Regions from separate parts of the Bradyrhizobium sp. AUGA SZCCT0160 genome, predicted to be linked through region 3. Evidence: predicted binding sites of a transcription regulator. Region 3 holds the regulator's gene; each other region holds the start of a gene.
The links. The regulator LexA, encoded in region 3, represses DNA repair genes until DNA is damaged. The targets are predictions, from matches to a motif close to TGTTCNNNNTGTGTTCNG.
Positions count from the first base shown of each region.

Region 1: JQ558_RS32960 (helicase-related protein) is a predicted target of LexA. The motif match lies at 2,156-2,173, and genes of this name have one in related genera.
Region 2: JQ558_RS22700 (putative DNA modification/repair radical SAM protein) is a predicted target of LexA. The motif match lies at 3,150-3,167, and genes of this name have one in related genera.

Region 1 is NZ_JAFCMD010000029.1:13,389-18,489, forward strand. Features, by position in the region: partial or broken gene JQ558_RS32955 (IS30 family transposase) at 1-527, shown strand, start outside; gene JQ558_RS32960 (helicase-related protein) at 2,445-5,101, shown strand, end outside.
Region 2 is NZ_JAFCMD010000014.1:208,889-213,989, forward strand. Features, by position in the region: gene JQ558_RS22690 (GNAT family N-acetyltransferase) at 1-22, opposite strand, end outside; gene JQ558_RS22695 (UdgX family uracil-DNA binding protein) at 267-1,703, opposite strand; gene JQ558_RS22700 (putative DNA modification/repair radical SAM protein) at 1,819-3,069, opposite strand; gene JQ558_RS22705 (ImuA family protein) at 3,233-4,027, shown strand; gene JQ558_RS22710 (Y-family DNA polymerase) at 3,918-5,101, shown strand, end outside.
Region 3 is NZ_JAFCMD010000006.1:2,666-7,766, forward strand. Features, by position in the region: gene JQ558_RS11755 (HAD family phosphatase) at 1-419, shown strand, start outside; gene glp (gephyrin-like molybdotransferase Glp) at 432-1,643, shown strand; gene lexA (transcriptional repressor LexA) at 1,857-2,564, shown strand; gene JQ558_RS11770 (hypothetical protein) at 2,793-3,032, shown strand; gene JQ558_RS11775 (hypothetical protein) at 3,172-3,594, shown strand; gene JQ558_RS11780 (ComEC/Rec2 family competence protein) at 3,637-5,101, opposite strand, start outside.

The sequences.
Region 1 (5,101 bases), on a different contig from region 3:
TCAAAGCGGAACGGGCTCGGCCAGATTAAGAACGCCGTATCCATCAGCGAACGACCGCCGTCGGTCGAAGATCGTGCGGTCCCCGGTCATTGGGAAGGCGATCTGATCGGTGGGTCGAGGAATAGCTATATTGCAACGCTTGTCGAGCGCCATTCGCGCTACGTGATGCTGGTCAAAGTTGCCAAAGCGTCGTCTCGGCACTGATCAAGCAATCGCAGCGATTGCCCGGCGAGCTTTACCGGTCGCTGACCTGGGACAGGGGCAGGGAGCTTGCCGACCATCGCCTGACATTGGCCACCGAGGTAGAGGTCTATTTTTGTGACCCTCGGTCTCCCTGGCAGCGCGGCTCAAACGAAAATACCAACAGATTGTTGCGCCAGTATCTTCCGAGGGGCACCGATCTGTCCTTGCACAGCCAGGCCCAGCTCAGTGCCATCGCGAGGCAGCTCAACGAAAGGCCGAGAAAGACCTTGCTCTGTCAGACGCCGGCTGAGAAGTTCGCAGAATGTGTTGCAGCGATCGGTTGAACTCGCCGCACTTAGCGGACGTCGCGTCGGCGCTGGTCGATGTCCGCTATCGGGGGGCAAAGGGGACATCTGCGTCCTCCAGCCAAGCATAGGAACGCCGCCCATGCGATATGCCACTAAGGGCTTCTCTCGCCGGTCTGGCCGGTGCAGGCGGTTCAGATGGTCACTAGATACAGGTTAGCGGCAGCCAGTTCATTCGAGCCCGCAATGTTCGGTCGCCGCGCGGGCGTCCTACGGTTTCCCTGTTATGTTCGCGACGATACCTGTTCGCCAAATAAAATTCCCTGTTAGTTGCGCAGGGAATTGGCCCGAAAGACGCTGTGCTGCAGCGTTTTCTGGCCAGCGGCTGGGTCTCCGAGCCGCCAGAATCGCCAAATTCCCTGTAAAATTCCCTGTTTGCAGGGAATTTGCCCGGAGACGGGTGCGATCAACACTGCGTCGCCAGCCACGCATTCCGGCCCCTTAAGAGACTTCCCTAAAGACCCGAGAATGGGCCGGAAATCCCGACTTTTCCGGCATTCGACTTTGTCTCCGGACTCCGGATATCTGAGTTTCGGGGGCGGAGTCGCGAAAGTCTCCGGCCTCTCCCGCGAAAATTCCCGTCTTACGGAGACTATCGGCAGAGACGGGTTCGATCAGGACTGCCGCCCGACCTTGGCAGTCCGTGTCGGCTCGATCTCCGATCGCGGCGCGACGGAATCGGCAATCCTTCACCCAGACTGCTGCGCGATCCTGATACTTTGTTTCGGCCAGATCATCGGCTTAAACTATTCACAATCAGGAATCTCTGGCTCTCGGACTGCCGCGCGACGATCTGGAGGATTCGATCCCTCTCGTTCCGCCTGCCGACCAAAGTCAGCCTACTTACGGCCGCCGTCCTACATTTTTCTCCCCAGAGAGGTCTCATCGCGTCGACAAGCCTCAGAGATCAAACTATGGGACTGACAGGTCACCTACCTTAGCTTACGGCAGTGGCACTCGGGCCGAGGAGTCGAGATATGCGTCACCTGTAAGTATTAGCGATGAGATTACGGGCAAGCATGTTCTGACCTGAAGCCTCGTACCTCTTTGGCTCAGCGTAGGGGATTGCTACACTAGACCGATGCTGCGCGGATTCGACCTTCATCTCAAAGCAAGCGATGGGACTTAATCACTCCTCGTGAAAGCACGTCGATGGAGTGCTTGCTTCGCGCAATCGTACTAGTCTCCAATCCGGCTTGCTTGAAAGCGTCAACTATTACGAACCACATACTTTCAGTGTTCACGCCAGCCTCAAATCGGATGCTGATTTGGGAGGGTGGAGTCGCCTTTATTACCGCGATAGGTACGCCGTATGATTGAAGATTGGTAATTATTCTTTTTGCGTGAATTAGGAACTCACTTAACCGCGCGGTTTGCGGAGGCAGTTCGCCGAGCTTGCCAATCCATCCGCCGTTGTAAAGTCCAAGTCGAATCTTCGGCCAATGTGATTGGTCGGAGACTTTTGTCAGATGATCAGCCATCGAACCGCCTCGGCCGGAGGCTACGCCGACGACCACGCCCCCTCTAGAAGCCGTATTAGATTTTCTACGATTTTCGGTGAGGGTAGCCGATCGTTGTCATTTGAGCTGCTCAGAGTTCCGTCATAGTCAAAAACAAATGGAACGAAACTTTTGTGTCTCGAATGCCAATTCAGTATCTTCTAGCGCTCGTCTTATTTTCCCGCTGCTGCGCGATGAGCGTCGCCGTCCAGGGAAGCGTACAAAGTGGATAACTTGTATTTTCCGGCGATTTGCGGCACCTGAGTTGTCGAATGACGATGGAAGCTTCGTGAAGAAAAGCAGGAAGGTCAGCTCCCGCGGCGTGACCAGGAAAAGCGCGGCCAGGACTGGCGGACAATCCGCGGGTTCCGCCATCGCGACGTCCTCGCCCCTCGGCATGTTGGCGCTCCATCTTCGCGAGCAGTGGAAAAAGTCCGGTCGTGATGGGTTGGTGTTTCTCGCTGAAGACGAGAACAGGGCCGAGCGGCTCGGCGGCATCGTCCATGCACTCGATCCATCGCTCGATGTTCTCGTATTCCCCAGATTGAATACGTTGCCCTTCGATGGGCTGGAGCCATCGCGCGAGATCGCTGGCAGGCGGTGTTCGGTCTTGCGCCGTCTTGCCAGAAGAAAGAAGCCGATTCTGCTCGTCTCGACGGCAGAGGCGATCATGGAGCGGCTGCCTTTGCCGGCGAGCTGGTCGCGCATCAGCCTAAGCCTTAAGGTGCTAGCGTCATATGCCGAGCAGGACCTCGAGGCACGCATTGAGAAATTGGGCTACGATCTCGACGAAGAGGCTGAATATCCGGGCGCCGCGCTCTTTCACGGCGCGACATTCGAGATCTTCCCGGCCGGTGCTCTCGGGCCGTACCGGATCGAGCATTCCGGCGGTTCGATCCGCAGAATTGTTGCCGTCGACCCGAATGAGCATGACGTCATATCCGATCTCAAGGAACTGATTGTCGATCCGATGTCGGAACGCCTCGCGCTGGGCGGCAACCGGGCGCAGCGGGCTACCTTCCTGGACTATTGCGATCGGGCACGATGGTTCGCGGATGCAAAAGTTCCGGCCCACGCTGACAGCTGGCTGAGTACGATCGAGGAGGCGGCCGGCCGCAGGGATTCGGAACGCGAATATCTGGGGCGAGGGGACTGGAAGAAGCTGAAGAAGCGCACGAGTGTGCTTCCTGCCAAGGCGGCGTTTGTGGCCACGCCCGACTTCTCAAAGGTCGCGGCACCGAGGAAAGCGCTTCGCGCGTTCGTGGCCCGTGCGGAACGCGCCGGATCTCGTTTGCTCTTCGTCGCCGCGGTCGAAGACGATCTGCGCGCGATGGAGCGCATGAGTGGGGTCAGGGCGGAGCGTTTCGCCAACTGGGACGAGGCGGTGGAGGCAAGAAGACGCGAGGGCGCGCTGTTGGCCGACTTCGACGCGGGCTTTTTCGCTCCCGGGAAAAAGCAGACCTTGGTTGTGACCGCGTCTGACGTGCTCGGTAGCCGTGCCCATCATCCGCAACCGATGGCCAAAGCCTGGACAGTTGCCTTCAATCACCCGGATATTCCCGAGCGCGGCGCGGCCGTCGTTCATCTCCAGCGTGGCCTGGCTTTGCTTGATCGTTTGCAGACCATCGACATGGGGAACGGTACAAACCGCGAGATGATCAGGCTCGAATTCGCCGGGGATGATGCTGCGCTTGTTCCGCCTGCCGATCTCGCCTTGATTTGGCCCTACGCTGTAGAGCCCGGTAAGCTCACGTTAGACAAGGCCGATGGCAGCACGTGGTGGAACAGGCGTGGCGAGGCCGAGCAGGAAATCGAAGCAGCGGCCAAGCAGCTTGCGAAACATATCGCCCAACGACGGCGCCGGCGTGCTCCCAAGCTGGTCGCTCCAGGGGCGGCCTATGAAAGATTCGTCGCGCGCTTTCCCTGGTTCACGACACCTGATCAGGCCAAGGCGATCCGGGACGTGCTGGACGATCTGGCGGCCGGTCACCCGATGGACCGGGTGGTCTGCGGTGACGTCGGCTTTGGCAAGACCGAGGTCGCCTTGCGGGCGGCGGCGGCTGTGTCGCTCTCGGGAAAACAGGTCGCTGTCGCGGTTCCGACCACGGTCCTCGCCAGACAGCATGTCGAGACGTTTCGCAAGCGGTTCGGTCCGCTCGGGATAGAAGTGGCAAATTTGTCGCGGGCAGCAACGGCAGCGGAGATACGAGATACGAAGGAAAAACTCCGCCGCGGCAAACTGAAAGTCGTTGTCGGCACACAGGCTCTCGCCTCGACCGACGTGAAATTTGCCGACCTCGGCCTCGTCATCATCGACGAGGAGCAGCATTTTGGTGCGGCGGAGAAGGCGAAACTTTCAGGCCTTGCGAAGGGCGTTCATGCCCTTTGGATGAGCGCCACGCCGATACCGCGTACGCTGGCGGCGGGTCTTGCAGGATTCCGGGACCTGAGCATTATTGCGACGCCGCCGGTTCACCGGCTGCCTATCGTCACCAGGGTTGCTCCGCTGTCGGACGCCGCGATCGCCGCGGCTTTGCTGCGTGAGCAGAGACGCCACGGGCAGAGTTTTCTGATTTGCCCCCGTATCCAGGATCTGGAGCCGATGCTGGCAAGGGTGAAGTTGACGGCTCCAGACCTTCGCGTCGTATGTCTCCATGGCCGCTTGCCTGCCGAGGATATCGACGATCGAATGATGAGCTTCGTCGAAGGTGAAGCGGACGTGCTCCTCGCGACCAATATCGTGGAGAGCGGTCTCGACATCCCCCGGGCGAACACCATCGTCATCTGCTGGCCGGAGAAGTTTGGTCTGTCGCAGCTTCATCAGCTAAGAGGCCGCGTCGGACGGGGCGGCACGCGTGCTTTCGCGTATTTGTTAAACGAGTCGAACTCCGAACAATCCGAGAAGCGTTTGGCCGTACTGGAGCAGTTCAGCAAGCCCGGCGCCGGCTTTGCCATTAGCGAGCGTGATCTGGATCTGCGGGGCGCCGGAGACCTCTTCTCCGAACAGCAGTCTGGCCATCTGCAGGTATTCGGGCCAATGCTCTATAGCCATCT
Region 2 (5,101 bases), on a different contig from region 3:
CCGCACAGCGCGCCGACCCCATGGGAACGTCATGGCGTGAACAGGACGCCCCAACCCCTCCCCAAGAGAATGAGATAGTATCATCGATCAATTGAAGGTTGTACATTTATTTGTCAGTTTTCGAGGGGGCGGTAACGGGATTTTGCGGTTCCCCTATAGCCAGTTCCGATTGAATCGGAACTGGCTATAGATTCTTGGTTTGACGCGTTTTCTTGACGCGAGCCGAAATCCACTTCGCTGGAAAACGCTTTGGGATGCGGGAAAATTCAGGCAGCGTGCGCCGATTTTCGCAGCAAGGCTGCCGCGATTTTGAGATCGGCCACGAAGCGCTGATATTCCCGCGCCTTGGCGTCGGCGTCCGGCAGCCGCAGCAAATAGGACGGGTGCACGGTGACAAGCGCCGTCGTGCCGTCTTCGAGATCAATCAGGCGTCCGCGGCTTTTGTTGATCGGCGTGATTTTGCCGAACACGCTCTGCGCCGCGGTAGCGCCCATCGCCACCACCAAGGCCGGTTTGATGGCGGCGCGTTCGCGTTCGTACCATTGCCGGCAAGCCTTGATCTCGGGTGTGTTCGGTTTCTGGTGCAGGCGGATTTTTCCGCGCGGCACAAACTTGAAATGCTTCACGGCATTGGTGACGTAGACCTTTGAACGGTCGATGCCGGCCTCATCCAGCGCCCGGTCCAGCATCTGGCCGGCCGGGCCGACGAACGGCTTGCCCGCGAGATCTTCCTTGTCGCCGGGCTGTTCGCCGACCAGCATGACCTGGGCGGCTTGTGGGCCTTCGCCGAACACGGTTTGTGTGGCGTCCTTCCAGAGCGGGCAGGCGCGGCAATCGGCGGCTTCTTCCCGCAGGGTTTCGATGTCGTCGGCAGCCTGTTTGCGTTTCATCGGCGGTTCCTGCCGCTTCTGCGATTTATGCGGTTCGGTCGCAGCATGCGCGATCATGGCGCTGGCGGTACGTTCGGCATTTGCGATTAGAGGCTTAATCAACGAGGCCTCCGGCAGGTTCCGCCAATATCGCTTCGGCATTTCGGCCTGCATGGCCTTCACCTTCAGCCGGGCGGGATTGAAGATGCTGGCGTAGTAACGCCGCCAGGTTTCCTCGAGCCGATCTTCGGTCGGCGCCTCGGCCTTGGCTACCCCCGGCGTGATCGAGACGGCATGGCCGTCCCAATGCGCGCAGACGTCAGGCGTCAGGATCGACCACGGCATGTCGGCAAAGCGGCGGGCGAAGAACGGCGCTGCCAGTTCGACGATATGATGCTCCGGCTCGAACCAGGCGACGAAATGCGATTTCTGTTCGCGGCCGATTTCGCGGAAGCGGACGAAGGCGTGCATCTTGTGCTCGTCGCGATGTACGGCCTTCGCCATCGCGCTAACGCGTGCTACATCCAGATCGGTCGCGACGACAAGCAGGTCGTGGTTGCCGCGCAGCCGCCACAGCAGGCGATAGAGGATGGCAAAGCGTTCGCTGTTGCGATGAAGGATCGCGGCTTTCGCCAGCTCGACGAATTTGGCCGGGACGTTGAAAGTCGCATTTGGCGGGTCGGGGAGTGGGGTGGTCGATTCAAACAATCCAGGCGCGTCGCCTTGCACACGCCATGTCACGTCGGCCGGGCTTACGTCATTCAGCACCAGTGTTCGCGCTGCTTTGCGCCAGCCGTCAAAATCGGTTTCGTGCTCGAGGGTGATGGTGTGCATAAATGCCGCCTGTCTCCTTCGTCATGCCCGGGCTTGTCCCCGGGCATCCACGTCTTCCCTTGGTGCGGAGGAAAAGACGTGGATGGCCGGGACAAGCCCGGCCATGACGGTGTGTTTAGAATCCAAACCCCAATTGCGTCGCCTTCGGCCTGAAGCGCTCCGCCAGCTTCGCTCCGTCGAGCAGATGAGGCTGCGGGCGGTGATCACTGAGAACGATGAATGGCAGCGCCTTGTTCTTCGGGATGTGCAGCCGGGCGAGATCGGCCGCACGGATGGAAGTGACGCGGCGCGTGGCGATGATGCGGTCGACGGCCTTGCGGCCGAAGCCGGGCACCCGCAGCAGGTCCTCGCGGCTGGCGCGGTTTACATCGAGCGGAAAGCGCTCGCGGTGCCGCAATGCCCAGGCAAGTTTCGGATCGATATCGAGCGGCAGCATGCCGGCGCTTTCATCAACGATCTCGCCGACGTCGAAACCATAGAACCGCATCAACCAGTCGGCCTGATAAAGCCGGTGCTCCCTGACCAGCGGCGGAGCCGCCAGCGGCAACGCGCGGCTGGCATCCGGGATCGGGCTGAAGGCGGAATAATAGACGCGCTTGAGTTTGTAGGAGCCATAGAGATTGGCGCTGGTATGGAGAATGGTTTTGTCGTCGGCCGCATCCGCGCCGATGATCATCTGCGTGCTCTGCCCGGCCGGCGCGAAGCGCGGCGGCTTTGCCTTTGTTATGGTCTTGTCGTTGCTGCTGTTATTTTCTTGCGCCTCATCGAGCTTGAGCCGCAGCCGGCCCATGGTGCGGCGGATCGCGCGCACGTCCTTTTCCGGCGCGAGTTTGGCAAGGCTGGCTTCCTCGGGCACTTCGATGTTGATGCTGAGCCGGTCGGCATATTTGCCGGCCTCGGTGATCAGCGCATCATCGGCTTCCGGAATGGTTTTCAGATGGATGTAGCCGCGGAAGAGATGCTCCTCGCGCAGTTTTCGCGCGACGGACACCACTTGCTCCATGGTGTAGTCGGCACTGCGGATGATGCCGGAGGAGAGAAACAGGCCCTCGATGTAATTGCGTCGATAGAAGTCGATCGTCAGCTTCACGACTTCATCGACGGTGAAGCGCGCGCGCGGCACGTTCGAAGAGGTGCGGTTGACGCAATAAAGGCAATCGTAGTTGCAGGCATTGGTGAGCAGGACTTTGAGCAGCGAGATGCAGCGTCCGTCCGGCGCATAGGAATGGCAGATGCCCATGCCAGGCGCGGTCGAGCCGAGGCCCTTGCCGTCGCTGGAATCCCGCTTCTCGGTGCCGCTGGAGGCGCAGGAGGCGTCGTATTTGGCGGCATCAGCCAGGATTTCCAGCTTGCGTTGCACGTCCATTATTGAATCCCTTTGATTCCACTCATGAATCGCCTGGGTAGTATTCCCGATTGACTCCTTGGGCCCTGTTAGCTTTATATTAGAACATATCATGAACAAATGAGCCAGCAGCGGGTTCATTTCAAAACCAGCGATGGCCACGATTTCTTTAAGGGAACGGCGCATGACCGGCGCACGCCTAAACACGCTTGCGCGTTTGCGCGGCCGCATCGAACGCATCGAGGCGGGCGCGGATACGCACGCGCTTCATAAAGTGGCACTCGGCCATGCCGAGGCCGATGCGACGCTGTGCGGCGGCCTTGCCCGCGCCGCGGTGCATGAAGTCTTTGCCGAAGGACATCAGGGTGCGGCGGCGACGGGATTTATCGCGGGCCTTGCGGGACGGCTGACATCGCGCCGGCCGCTGGTCTGGGTGCGGCCGGATTTTTCGGAAATTGAATCCGGCGCGCTGTCGATGAGCGGGCTCGCCGAACTCGGCCTTGATCCGCGGCTGCTGGTCACCGTGCGCGCCGCCGATGCCGACGCGGCGCTACGGACCGCCGCCGACGCGCTGGCCTGCGATGCGCTCGGCGCCGTGGTGCTGGAAGTCTGGGGCGAGCCGCGCCAGCTCGATCTCGTCGCCAGCCGCAAACTGACATTGGCCGCGCAAGCCTCCGGCGTCACCGCATTGCTGTTGCGGCTGGCTGCTGTGCCGCAGCCCTCGACCGCGGAGACAAGGTGGATCGTGCGCGCGGCGCATTCGCCGCCCTCAGCTCCCTGGCATGCGTGGGGCGCGCCGGTGTTCGACGCCGAGCTCGTTCGTAACCGTCATGGCCCGGTCGGGCGTTGGATCATGGAATGGAAATGTGATGAGTGCCTTTTCAGCGAACCGGCGGCGAATCCTCAGCCTGTGGCTGCCACGCCTGCCCATCGACCGCATCAAGCGGCAGTTCAAAGCGTTTTCAGACGCAGCGCGTGAGCACGACTCTTGCAACACGACTGGTGCGCTCCCTCCCCCCTTGCGGGGGAGGGCAGGGGAGAGGGGTAAGCCACAAGCACCGCCGTCGCCGCCACCCCTCTCCCTAACCCTCCCCCGCAAGGGGGGAGGGAACACGACTGAGCCACCGGATAGTTTCGGTGCTCCTCACGTCGTCGTCGCCAAGCAAAACAACGCGCTGCAGATCTATGCGCTCGATGATCTTGCGGCGCGTTCCGGCCTCGAGATCGGCCTGCCGCTTGCCAATGCCCGCGCGATCTGTCCGGAATTGACGGTGTTCGATGCCGATCCGGTTGCGGACGCCAGGACGCTGGGCGATATCGCCGACTGGTGCGATCGCTTCACGCCGCTGGTGGCGCTCGATCCCCCGCACGGGCTCTATCTCGACATCACCGGCTGCGCCCATCTGTTCGGCGGCGAGCGCGCGCTGCTGCAGACCCTGTGCGGCGCGCTGACCCGCAGGGGTTTTGTCGTCAGCGCTGCTATTGCCGGCACCTCGATCTGCGCGCGAACGATGACGCGCCATGCGTCAGAGAAAATCATTGCCGATGGCGAGGAGGCTGACGCCGTCGGCCCGCTGCCGGTCTCGGCGCTCGGCGCCGATGCCGCCATCACCAGCGGCCTGCGCCGCGCCGGGCTGAAAACCATCGGCGATGTCGCCGCGCGCGGGCGCCACGAGATCACGGCGCGATTTGGCGCCGGCTTCACGACTTTGCTCGAACACGCGCTGGGGCAGGGCGATGCGCCGATCAGCCCGCGAAAACCCTTGCCGGATTACATCGTCGAAAAACGCTTTCCCGAGCCTGTTGCCACCGACACCGTGATCGCGATGAACTTGTCGGCGCTCGCGGGCATGCTGGTGTCAGCGATGGACAAGCAGGGCAAGGGCGCGCGGCGGCTGGAAGCGAGTTTCTTCCGCACCGACGGCGCAGTGCGCAACATTACGGTCGATACCGGACGTCCGGTGACGAAGCCTGTGGTGATCGACCGGCTGTTTCGCGAGCGGCTCGACGCCTTGAACGATCCGCTCGATCCCGGTTTCGGCTTTGACCTGAT
Region 3 (5,101 bases):
GCCTGCGAGTCTCGTTGGGCATCGGAATAACGGACGCCGAGTTCCTGGAAGGCTGGAACGCGATCTTCGCCGGCGAAATGCCCGATATATCAGCATCGCTGGCGCGCGCCGGACAACGGCTGCCGCTTTATGCCTTCTCCAACACCAATAACGCGCATGTCGTGCATTTCAGCCAGGCCTATGCCGGCCTGCTCGGCCATTTCCGCGAAATCTACCTGTCATCGACGATCGGGCTTCGAAAGCCCGATGCGGCGGCCTATGATCATGTCGTCAAGGCGATCGGTGTTCCCGCCTCCCGCATCGTGTTCTTCGACGATTCCGCAGCAAATATCGACGGCGCGCGGGCCCGCGGCCTGGCCGCGGTGCATGTGACAGGGCCGGATGATGTCGCAAAGGCGCTTGCCGCGCTGGGAATTTGAGAGGGTGTTGCCGTGGCCCTGATGCCGGTCGTTGATGCACTGACCGCGATCCTTGCGGGCGCCGATCCCCTGGCGGAAGAAATGGCCGCACTCGACACCGCCTGGCATCGCGTCCTCGCGCGCGACCTTGCCGCAAAGCGCACGCAGCCGCCGCGGGCGATGTCGGCGATGGACGGCTATGCGGTGCGATCGGCCGATGCCGCCGACCTCTCCGCGCGGCTGAAGGTGATCGGCGAAGTCGCGGCGGGCCGCCCGTTCGAACGCAAGGTGGGCCCGGGCGAAGCGGTCAGGATTTTTACCGGCGGGGTGATCCCTGATGGCGCCGACGCCGTCATCATCCAGGAAGACACGGCCGCCAGCGGCGACCACATCACGATCACGGAAGTTGCAAGACCGGGACGGCATATCCGCGCCGCCGGCGCCGATTTCCGCGAGGGCGATGTGCTGCTCACCAAAGGAAGCCGCCTCACCGAACGCGATCTGTCGCTCGCTGCCGGCATGAACTATCCGGAACTTGCCGTGATCAGCCGCCCCAAGGTGGCGGTGCTCGCCACCGGCGACGAGCTGGTGATGCCGGGCTCGATCCCGGGCCCCGGCCAGATCGTCTACTCCAACGGCTACGCGCTGCGCGCGCTGGCGCGGGCCGAGGGCGCCGAGACCATCGATTTCGGCATCGCCGCCGACACGGTCGAGGCGACCACCGACGGCATCCGCCGCGCCCGCGCATCGGGCGCCGACATCCTGATCACGATGGGCGGCGCCTCGGTCGGCGACCACGACCTCGTCAAGCGCTCGCTGGAGGCCGAGGGCGTCGCGATGGCGTTCTGGCGCATCGCGATGCGGCCGGGCAAGCCGATGATGCACGGGCGCCTCGGGGCGATGCGGGTGATCGGCCTGCCCGGCAATCCGGTCTCGTCCTATGTCTGCGGTTTCCTGTTTCTGGTGCCGCTGATTCGCGCGCTGTCGGGCCGAAAAACCATCCATCACGCGCGTGAGACCGCCCTGCTCGGCCGCGATCTTCCCGCCAACGACCAGCGCGAAGACTATCTTCGCGCACGGCTTGAGCAGCGCGAAGACGGCGCGTTGATCGCGGTGCCGGTGAGCCACCAGGATTCGTCGCTGCTTGGGAATCTCGCTGCGGCACGGGCGCTTTTGATACGTCCGCCGTTTGCGCCGGCGGTGCCTGAAGGCACGCCATGCGAGTTCCTGCGCCTGCCGGAATGACGCGTCCGGGCGGCCTGTTCGAGTGAACTCGGCGCGCGTTCACCTGAAATTAAGTGGTTGCGGAACATGTATCGAACATATAGTGTCCGTTCATGATTTGTTTCGAGAGCTAGTGTCTACAAATGGGAGTTTTGGACTTCCGAATTTGAGACCGCGGCCTCTGCAAGCTGAACGACCACGAATTACGACGCGCCAACCGGGGGATTGCTCGAGATGCTTACGCGCAAACAGTATGAACTTCTGCGTTTCATCAACGAACGGCTCAAGGAAGCCGGCGTGCCGCCCTCCTTCGACGAAATGAAGGATGCGCTCGACCTCCGCTCCAAATCCGGCATCCACCGCCTCATCACCGCCCTGGAAGAGCGCGGCTTCATCCGCCGCCTGCCCAACCGTGCCCGCGCCATCGAAGTCATCAAGCTGCCCGAGCTTGCGGGCGCCGGTAACGGCAACGGCCGCCGCGGCTTCACCCCGAGCGTCATCGAAGGCACGCTCGGCAAGGTCCGCGCCGCCAGCGCGCCCGCCGAGGACGATGGCAACCGTCCGGTCGCCGTTCCCGTCATGGGCCGGATCGCCGCCGGCACGCCGATCGAGGCGCTGCAGACCCGCAGCCACACCATCAGCGTACCGCCGGACATGCTCGGCTCCGGCGAACATTACGCGCTCGAAGTCCGCGGCGATTCCATGGTGGACGCCGGCATTCTCGACGGCGACATGGCGCTGATCCAGCGCAACGAGACCGCCGACACCGGCGATATCGTGGTGGCGCTGATCGACGAGGAGGAAGCCACCCTGAAACGCTTCCGCCGCCGCGGCGCCTCGATCGCGCTGGAGCCCGCCAACACCTCCTATGAAGTCCGCATCCTGCCTCCGAACCGGGTCCGGATTCAGGGCAAGCTGATCGGGCTGTACCGGAAGTACTGAGCGCGGCCCGCGCCAGATGCAAGCCGCGTTCGGCACCGCAAAAAAGCCCCGGCCATCGACCGGGGCTTTTCGTTGCCTGCAAGTTGGGACAGCCTTAACCGTCGCGGTGCGCTTGCATACGTCCCACAATTGCCCAGAACGCAGCAAAAACTGGCGGCGTGAGCGCGCTGTTTGGTTTGAGGCGCGCTCGAAAGCGTGCGAACGGGGGGACGCGACGTGGTCAGCAATATGATCACCAAGATCACCTGGCAGCGGGCGGGCCTAGTGACCGAGCCGGGCCGCTACATGCTCCGGTTCGGCTGGCTGACAGTGACGGCGGAAGATCTCGCGATCTGGCAGCAATTTCCGGAGGCCGCGTTCACGCTGGTCGCGCTACCCGGGATTGCCGACGACGGACGGGAGCAATTCCATCTCGGCGCCTTCGAACTTCCGCTGCCGCCGATGCCTGAAAATCCGCAGCCGCCGTAGCGCGTTTGTGATCGGTTGCGCCGGCCTTTCCGTCGCACAAATGTCCAGAACAGGAATAGACTTTGCTCAAGTCCACTCTGATAGAGGCCAGCGCCTCGAGGGAGGCACGGGTCTCTATCTCTTACGAGGGAGCGATCCGATGTGTGACTATAGTTTGCACGCGATGGCAACGCGTCCTGCTGAGGTCGGCGAGACATTGATATCGACCACCTTCCGCGGCACCTCGACCCGCGGCTTTGCCAGCGAACGCGACCCTGCAGTCGCGGTCTGCATGCTGCCCGGGACCGAACTGGCCTTCGCGCAAGACGTCAAATACGACAATCGCTGGATCTGGACGCGGACGATCGGTTTTCGCGTCGGCAAGTTCAACACCATTGATCCGCACATCAAGGAACGTCATCACGACGCGATCGAGTTTCCGGACGGGAGCCATGTGCTGGTGACGCAGCTTTGCGAGGGTCAGCGCGTCACCGTGCTGCAATTGCCGGTGGTGCATCCGATTCCCGAGCGCGCGGCAACGAAGGCGGACACTACGACGACGACACCGCTTTCCACCGGTTGAATTCCGCGCCGCCGGTCGCGCCCCGCCGGGGAACGTGAATCCTTATTCCTCGGCCTGCAGGTCCGCTTCCGACGGGGTCGCATCGACCGCACGTGGCGCCGCACGGCGTGGCGCGAGGATGGTTGTCTCCGCGTCACCTTCGCCCGCGATCGCCTGCGACCATGGGCGATCGACGCCCCTAGGCTTGACGGCATCGATGGTAAATCCGCCGACGCTTCGCCGTAGCACCATGGCGCCCTGCCGCCGCAGACGCTCCGCATCGATCACAGAAGCGCCGCACGCCGCAGGCGCCTGCCTTGCGGTCACCACCAGCGCCGCGCGTTCGCAATCGTCCGCCAGCGCTTCCGGCCGCAGCGCCAATGCCACGAACCCGCCACCGGCGCCTTGCGTCACGCAGCCGCTCTCGTCGCATGAGACGCCCTCAGTGAGCGAAGCATCGGCAGGCTTTCGCGCGTCGGCATCCGCCGCCAGCCATTCCCTAACGAGGAAGCCATCTCGCGAGGCTCCGGTCGAAGTCACCTTGGCCGCCCGCATCAAATGCAGTTTGCCGTCCTGGCCGCGGACACCGACATTGCGCCCGTCGGCGGAGATCAGGATGTCCGGCTGCGGCACCCTCGCCGCCCACACCGCCGCCACCAGCACCACGGCCGCGCCGGTATAGCGCAGCGGCGTTCGTAACAGGCCGAGCAGGATGATGCCGATACTCGCCGCAATCAGCGGGCCGATGCCGAACGCCGGCACACGGCCGACCGCGCCCGGCAAGGCCGCGACCCATTGCGTGACAACGATCATCCAGTCGATGCCGACGCCCATCACCCACCAGCAGATGCCGTCGAAGCCGAACGGCATGAAGACCAGCCCGAACAATCCCGCCGGCATGACCAGCGCCGAGACCACCGGCATCGCGGCCAGATTGGCGAGCACGCCGTAGGGCGTCACCCGGTGGAAATGAAACGCCGCATAAGGCGTGGTGGCGAGGCCCGCCACCAGCGAGGCCAGCAGCAGCATCGTGATCTCGCGGCCGCCCCACAGCGCCACCTGCGCGGTCGCGGAATGATCCGGCTGCGCGAACAGGCGCGGCATGCCGAGCTGCACCAGCGCCACCAGCCCCAGCGTCGCCGCAAACGACATCTGGAAGCTCGGATGCACCAGCGCCTCGGGTGCAATGGTCAGGACAATGAGCGCCGCCACCGCGAGCGTTCGAAACGTGATGGCGCGGCGGTCGACCATGACGGCGATCAGCACCACAGCCGTCATGAAGAATGAACGCTGGGTCGCGACTTCAGCCCCCGACAGCAGCAGATAAAACGCGGATGCTGCGAGTGCCGCCACCGCCGACCATTTCTTGATCGCAAAGCCAACCGTGAGCGTCGGGAACAGCGCCAGCAGCGCCCGTACCGCAAAGAACACGACGCCCGCGACGACAGCCATGTGATAGCCCGATATCGACAGCACATGGCCAAGTCCGGAGATGAACATCGCCTCATTGACGGGCTCGGAGATCGCG